One region of the Rhodothermus bifroesti genome, then DNA from elsewhere that is predicted to be linked to it. Evidence: riboswitches for the same ligand, from Rfam matches in the RefSeq annotation. Region 1 holds a riboswitch; the other holds the start of a gene.

Region 1 (3,915 bases):
GTGGCATGGGGATGACGAAGGGCACCCTGGTGGTTAAGCGTTAAGCGAAGAAGCTAGGGGGCGCGTTTCATCTAACGTCGCCACAGCCACCAGGCCCGAAAGCACCGTAAGCGCAGCAACAGCGGCAATAGCCCAAGGAATGCTGAAGGCATCGGCAAGCATTCCAGCCAGCAAGGCCCCAAATACATAGCCACTATCGCGCCAAAGCCGATAGACACCGACTGCTGTCGAACGCCAAGCGGGGTGGGCTACGTCGCCAATCACGGCCAGCAGGGTTGGATACACCATGGCTGTTCCGATCCCTAGGCCCACCATAGCCATTGCCTGCCACACGAAGCTGCTAGAGAGCAGCATGGCCCCAATGCTTAGCCCTTGCAATAGCATCCCACCTGTGATGAGCGGCCGCCGACCAATGCGGTCGGAGAGGGCACCGGTTACAAGCTGGCCTAGTCCCCAAACAGCTGGATAGAGCGCCGCTAGCCATCCGATTTGGGTCAAGCTGTAGCCCAAGGCCATAAAAAACAACGGGAACAACCCCCAGGCCATCCCATCATTTAGGTTGTTTACCAATCCGGCTTGACACACGGCAAACAGTCGCCGGTCACGCCACGAAGTGCGTATCCATACTTCCTTGAATGAAGGTAAGGCCTCCCAGGCTGCAAAGCGCTCTTGCGCTTCTAAGGCAGCGTGGTGCTGCGTCTCGCGTACAAACAGCACCGAAAGCAGCAAACCGGCTAGGGTCAATCCCACACCTAGGTAAAACGGGTGGGGCCGCAGGGCATAAGCGGCCGCGACATAGCCGGTGGCCAACGCTGCTAGCGATACCGCCAGATAGCCGGCGGCTTCGTTGAGCCCCATGGCCAGTCCGCGCTGCCGCGGACCCACCAGGTCGATCTTCATGATCACCGTCATCGACCAAGCCAGACCTTGATTGAGTCCTAGGAGCACGTTTGCTGCTACGACCCAACCCCAAGAAGGCGCCCACATCAGGATCCAAGGAACAGGCAATCCTGCCAGCCAACCCACCATCAGCACACGTCTTCGACCAATTTGGTCGCCAAGTCGTCCGGCCAATAGGTTCGCTAGCGCCTTCACCAAGCCAAAACTGGCCACAAACGAGAGCGTTGCCGTCCGGGAAGCAATGCCAAATTCCTGCTCGGCTAATAGAGGCAAAATAGCCCGCTCCATCCCCACCATGGCACCCACGAAGGCATTCACTACCACCAGCAGGCTAAACTGCAGCCAGTTGGCCCGCAACCCTAAGCGAAGCGTTGCGGCATCGGTCGTTACACGATCTGCCATATTAAATGGGCCAATGTTGGCATTCCCAGGCTTGCTGCCAAAACATCCACTCGTAGCGTACACTCACGAGAAAGGCTGTTTTCGCACGTTCCCGCGCTGCTTCGTCGGCTGCACGGGCAAAGCGTTCAAGCCGTTCGAGTAGATTTTCCATGTACGTGTTAAACGCTGGGTTGCTGTACATCCGCAGCCAGTCGGCATAGGGATGCGTATCAGGAATCGTGCCCAGTTCACGCGCCAAATGCTGCCCTAATTCAATATACAACCACGGGCAAGGTGTAACAGCCGCCACCGCTTCAACCAGCGTGCCACGCATGGCCGTGGCGATCATGTGATCTTGATAAGCCCGGTTATTGGGCGTAAGCTCGATACGGGCTACCTCTTCGAGCGTGTACCCTAGCTTTTGTCCATAGCCTGCATGCAATTCGCGTTCAACGACCAATGCCAACCGGGCCGCTTCAATGAACCAAAGCTTGTCTTCCGGACGCACGCACCGCGTGGCGATCAGGCTACAGGCGTCGGCGAAAGCCTCTAAGTAGCGCGCATCTTGCATCTGATAGAAGCGAAATCGCTCTGCGTCAAGCGTACCCTCGGCCAGAGCCCGTACGAACGGATGCCGAAATGAAGCACCCCAAGCCTCGGCAGCAGCTTCCAAACATGCCTGTGCAAAGGGAGGCACGGTGAAAACTCGTTCGATAGTTTCTGTCTTTGCCATAGCACCTTAGAGAGTTTAGGAAAGGAGAGGCGAATGCAGGAAAAGCCTGGCCGCAAACCGAAGCCTTCCCTACGCCGGTATGACCCGGATCAGGTTCAAAGGGTATGCTCTCAGCCCAGCTTGCTTTAAAGCCGGGCACCCCTAGCTTCGCCTTTTGGGGCTTACAGCGATTATCTGGCTAAGGATCCCGACTTGTAAGCAGTGGGCTTACGTTGTATGTTTTGGTAAACCAAACGCAGACGCCTTATGTCTACCTCCCGCCGCACGTTCTTGCAGCAAACACTGCTGGTCGGCTCTGGCCTATTGGGTTGGCCTTCTTTAGAAGCCCTCGCCCGCAAACCCTGGGCACCGCCGAGCGAGCGCCTGAATGTAGGCGTTATTGGGTGTAACGGCATGGGCTGGACCAACCTCCGCGCCCACCTGGGCGTGCCGGAAGTTGAAGCTTTAGCCTTGTGTGACGTAGATGCCCGCGTGCTTCAACGCCGCGCAAACGAACTGGAACAACTTCGCGGACGCGCCCCGCGCGTATTTTCCGACTACCGCCGCCTGCTTGAAGATCCAGACCTCGATCTGGTAATCATTGCTACGCCCGATCACTGGCACTGCCGCATGCTCGTCGATGCCGTCGAGGCCGGTAAGCATGTCTACGTCGAAAAACCCCTGGCCAACTCGATTGCAGAATGTCAGGCGATGGAAGCTGCCGTTCGCCGGACCGGACGCATTGTTCAGGTGGGCCAGTGGCAACGCAGCGGACCGCATTATGCACAAGCCGTCGCGCTGGTTCGGTCCGGTGCCTTAGGGCGCATCCGCCTGGTCAAAGCCTGGGCCTATCAAGGCTGGATGAAACCCATCCCCGTGCAACCCGACGGAGACCCTCCTCCTGGCGTAGACTATCGCCTGTGGCTAGGACCTGCCCCCCTTCGCCCCTTTAACCCCAACCGCTTTCACTTCAACTTCCGCTGGTTCTGGGACTATGCTGGAGGTCTGATGACAGACTGGGGGGTGCACGAGCTGGACATTGCCCTATGGGCTATGCACGCCGAGGCGCCTCGAACCGTTCAGGCCAGCGGTGGCAAGCTCGGCTACCCCGACGACGCCTCCGAAACCCCCGACACACTACAGGCCCTCTTTGCCTACGACACGTTTACGCTCCTGTGGGAACACGCTACCGGTATCGACGGCGGCAACTACGGCCGTAGCGAAGGCATCGCTTTCATCGGCAACAACGGAACGCTCGTCGTCAACCGCGATGGCTGGGAACTCCTCCCAGAAACTGACCTGAAAGATGGTCGGCGTGTCTACCGCATGGAAGCCATGCCACGCCAAACCCGCCAGGGGGACTACCTGGCTTTTCATGTGCAAAACTTTATCGAAGCGATCAAGGCCAACGACCCCACTCGCTTAGCCTGCGACGTGCACGCCGGCGCCGTTGCTGCCGTGAACGCGCATTTGGGCAACATTGCGTATCGCACCGGACGCATGCTGCGCTGGGACGCTGCACGAAAACAGATCCTCGACGACCCTGAAGCCCAAGCTTACGTGCGCCCCACCTACCACAACGGTTGGACTTTCCCAGAAGGGTAACATGCATTGTCATTAAGCCTGCATTTACTACTTGCGTTATTATTTTTATATCATTAAATTTTGATATGTAAATTTAAAAATCCTGCAATGCTTTTAGAAAAAGCATCAACGGCTGTTGCCCTCAAAGCCAAACTTTTCCGGGGTTTTGCCGATCCGTCGCGGCTGGTTCTTCTCGAGGTGCTACGCCAGGGGCCGCAAACGGTCACGGCCTTGGTAGAGGCCACGGGACTCACGCAACCTAATGTTTCTAACCACCTGCGCTGCCTGCTCGACTGCGGGCTGGTGCGGCGCAGCCGTCGGGGGCGCTTCGTGGTCTA
Region 2 (3,915 bases), 270 kb from region 1:
CGCCGCTTTCGATTCGCACGCCTACGCAGCAGGAAGTGCGCTCCTGGCTGCCGTTTACCGCAGCCATTGTTGAAATTTTATCGCCTGAGCGGGTGATTGCTGTGGGTCGCAAAGCGGAGTTTGCGTTGCAGGCGCTGGGCATTCCCTATACCTATGTGCGTCACCCTTCGCAGGGAGGGGCACGGCAGTTCGAAAGTGGGATTCGCGCGCTTTTTAGTTAAGCGGCCTGTGGTCGCTAAGCCATTGCAGCGTAAGTTAGTGAGCTGTAGTTTGCACTTAGCCGCCAAACGAACCTTTTGGGCAATCGTTATGCAGAAGCATGTTGTACGCGTCTATCCTTCCAAAGCGCGCCTGCCTCGTGAGGAACAATTGGCTTGGAAGCTTGCCCAAGTAGCTACCGATGAAGCCCCGTTGGATGCAGCCGCAGTCGAAATGGTGATAAACCGCATCATCGACAATGCAGCAGTTGCGGTGGCTGCGCTCAACCGTCGTCCGGTAGCTAATGCGCGCACGCAGGCGCTAGCCCACCCGAATCCTGCAGGCGCAACGCTTTTTGGTCTGCCGGCAACGCAGCGGTTTAGTTGTGAATGGGCTGCTTGGGCCAATGGTGTGGCGGTACGTGAGCTGGATTTTCATGATACTTTTTTGGCTGCCGACTATGCGCATCCGGCAGATAACATCCCGCCTATTCTGGCTGTGGCGCAGCAGACAGGGCGGAGAGGCATGGATGTGTTGCGGGGCATTTTGGCGGCCTATGAGGTGCACGTTAGTCTGGTGAAAGCCATCTGTCTGCACAAGCACAAAAAAGACCACATTGCGCACTTGGCGCCGGCGGCCACTGTTGGCATTGGTGCGCTGCTTGCCCTTCCTACGGAGGTGATCTATCAGGCCGTGCAGCAGGCTGTGCACGTGTCGTTTCAAACGCGCCAGTCGCGTAAAGGGGAGATTTCCAGCTGGAAGGCCTATGCGCCGGCTTTTGCTGGCAAGCAAGCCATTGAAGCGATTGACCGGGCGATGCGCGGCGAAACGTCGCCTTCGCCCATCTACGAAGGCGAAGACAGCGTGATCGCCTGGATGCTCGACGGGCCTGAAGCCCTCTACGAGGTTGCGCTTCCTGAGCCTGGCGAGCCGAGGCGTCAGATTTTAGAGACCTATACCAAAGAGCATTCGGCGGAGTATCAAGCGCAGGCCCTAATTGACTTGGCTTTTCGCATGCGCGAAAAGATTGATGACTTTGAGAAGATCAAAGAAGTTGTCATTTACACAAGCCACCACACGCATTATGTGATTGGCTCAGGTTCAGGCGATCCGCAGAAGTACGACCCCGAGGCGAGCCGCGAGACGCTCGATCACAGCATCATGTACATCTTTGCTGTGGCTTTGCAAGACGGCAGCTGGCATCATGAGCGTAGCTATGCGCCAGAGCGTGCCCGGCGGTCCGACACGGTGCGGCTTTGGCGGAAGGTTCGTACAGTTGAAGATCCGGCGTGGACGGCACGCTACCACCATCCAGATCCTGCTCAGAAGGCCTTTGGTGGGCGCGTGGAAATAATCTTTGAGGATGGGCGCGTGCTGGTTGATGAGCTAGCTGTCGCCAATGCGCATCCCAATGGTGCGCGGCCATTCGATCGGGAAGACTACATCCGCAAATTCGATGTGCTTACCGACGGGATTGTTACGCCTGCGGAGCGCGACCGGTTTTTAGCGTTGGTAGCGCGTTTGCCCGAGCTTTCGCCGGAAGAGGTGCAGCAGCTCAACGTCGAGGTGCCTTTGTCTTGGCTTACCTATAGGGAGCGCGACCGGAGAGGGATTTTTTAAAACAGGGAACGCCGAGCGTTGCGTCGCGTTGGCGTTGGCAGACCGTGGGGGTGCTCTGTCCGCACAAGGGCAGGGCTGAGAGCATACCCTTTGAACCTGATCCGGGTAATGCCGGCGCAGGGAAACGGTCACCGATCGCGCCTGTCGCATTGGTGCCTTTCCGCTGCCCGCCCCGGGTTTTGTTCCGTAAGCTTTAAACCCAGGAGGGCGTTATGATGCCACAACCACCGCAGGCTATTCGGCGCGTGTACGTGTCCGGATATCGTTATCCTGAACTGCGCGTTCCCTTCAAAGAGGTGCACCTGTCGCCAACGCGGCTGCCTGATGGTCGCTTGGAGCCGAACGCGCCGGTCTTGCTTTACGATACGCGAGGTCCTTGGGGAGATCCGGACTTTCACGGGGACATTCGGCAGGGGCTGCCGCCCCTAAGGCGTCCCTGGATTGAGGCGCGCGGGGATGTAGAGGAATACGAAGGACGGCCGGTTCAACCGATCGACGACGGTTACCGGAATGAGGCGGAACGCCAGCAAGCCGAGCTGCGCGGCAAGGTGCATCGCTGGCCGGGCGTTCGTCGCCGGCCGCTGCGGGGCAAAAACGGTGCGGCCGTTACCCAAATGCATTACGCCCGGCAGGGCATCATTACCCCCGAGATGGAGTTTGTCGCCATCCGGGAAAACATGCGGCGCGAACGGCTTATCGAACTTCAGGCGGCTTTGGGCGACCGCTGGTCGCTTGCTTTTCAACATCCGGGGCAGGCTTGGGGAGCACAAATTCCACCGGTGATAACGCCCGAGTTTGTGCGCGATGAAGTGGCCCGAGGGCGAGCCATCATCCCCTGCAACGTGAACCACCCGGAGTGCGAGCCGATGATTATCGGCCGCAACTTCCTGGTTAAGATCAACGCAAATATTGGCACTTCGGCTGTCTCCAGTTCGATTGACGAAGAGGTAGAGAAACTCCTTTGGGCGATTTACTGGGGAGCGGATACCGTGATGGACCTCTCGACGGGCAAGAACATTCACGAAACCCGCGAGTGGATTCTGCGCAACAGTCCAGTGCCTATCGGGACCGTTCCGATCTACCAGGCGCTGGAAAAGGTGGGCGGCAAGCCCGAAGAACTTACCTGGGAAATCTTTCGGGATACGCTTATTGAGCAGTGCGAGCAAGGCGTCGATTACATGACCATCCATGCAGGCGTTCGACTGGCCTATATTCCCCTCACTGCTTATCGCCGGACGGGCATTGTCTCGCGGGGCGGATCGATTATGGCCAAGTGGTGTTTGGCCCACCACAAAGAGAACTTTCTCTACACGCACTTTGAGGAAATTTGCGCCATTTTGCGGCAGTACGATGTCTCGATCAGTTTGGGTGATGGATTGCGTCCGGGCTCTATTCAAGATGCCAATGATGAGGCCCAGTTTGCCGAGCTCAAGACCTTGGGTGAGCTGACCCAGATTGCCTGGAAGTACGATGTGCAGGTGATGATCGAAGGTCCAGGCCACATTCCCATGCATCTGATCAAGGAGAATGTAGACCGGGAGCTGGCCGAGTGTTATGAAGCCCCCTTTTACACGTTAGGGCCGCTGGTAACCGATATTGCCCCAGCTTACGACCACATCACCTCGGCCATTGGTGCTGCGATGATCGGTTGGTTTGGTGCCGCCATGCTCTGCTACGTCACGCCTAAAGAGCATCTGGGCTTGCCGAATAAGAACGATGTGCGCGAGGGCGTCATTGCCTACAAGATTGCGGCCCACGCGGCCGATTTGGCCAAGGGCCATCCAGGTGCGCAGTACTGGGACAACGCGCTCTCCAAGGCCCGTTTTGAGTTTCGCTGGGAAGACCAGTTTAATCTGTCGCTTGATCCAGAGCGGGCGCGAGCCTATCACGACGAGACGCTACCCGCTGAAGGTGCTAAGCTGGCCCACTTCTGCTCCATGTGCGGTCCTAAGTTTTGCTCCATGAAAATCACCGAAGAAATTCGCGCCATGGCGGAGCAGCAAGGCGTTGAAGCCCAGCAGCTTATCGAGGAAGGGCTGCGGCAAAAAGCCCGGGAGTTTGTCGAAAAGGGGGCGGAACTTTATACCTAAGGCGGCT

What was found. A riboswitch is a leader RNA that binds a small molecule or an ion and turns the genes downstream of it on or off. The one in region 1 is predicted to bind thiamine pyrophosphate.
Region 2: it holds a riboswitch for thiamine pyrophosphate, as region 1 does, so the genes downstream of both, thiC (phosphomethylpyrimidine synthase ThiC) here and tenA (thiaminase II) in region 1, are expected to answer to the same signal.

The regions. Positions count from the first base shown of each region.
Region 1 covers NZ_JAGKTL010000001.1:812,125-816,039, reverse strand. The annotation lists gene J8E65_RS03495 (cupredoxin domain-containing protein) at 1-44, shown strand, start outside; gene J8E65_RS03490 (MFS transporter) at 34-1,302, opposite strand; gene tenA (thiaminase II) at 1,304-2,014, opposite strand; TPP riboswitch at 2,063-2,167, opposite strand; gene J8E65_RS03480 (Gfo/Idh/MocA family protein) at 2,261-3,598, shown strand; gene J8E65_RS03475 (ArsR/SmtB family transcription factor) at 3,686-3,915, shown strand, end outside.
Region 2 covers NZ_JAGKTL010000001.1:541,253-545,167, forward strand. The annotation lists gene J8E65_RS02270 (uracil-DNA glycosylase) at 1-221, shown strand, start outside; gene J8E65_RS02275 (MmgE/PrpD family protein) at 310-1,818, shown strand; TPP riboswitch at 1,855-1,959, shown strand; gene thiC (phosphomethylpyrimidine synthase ThiC) at 2,031-3,908, shown strand.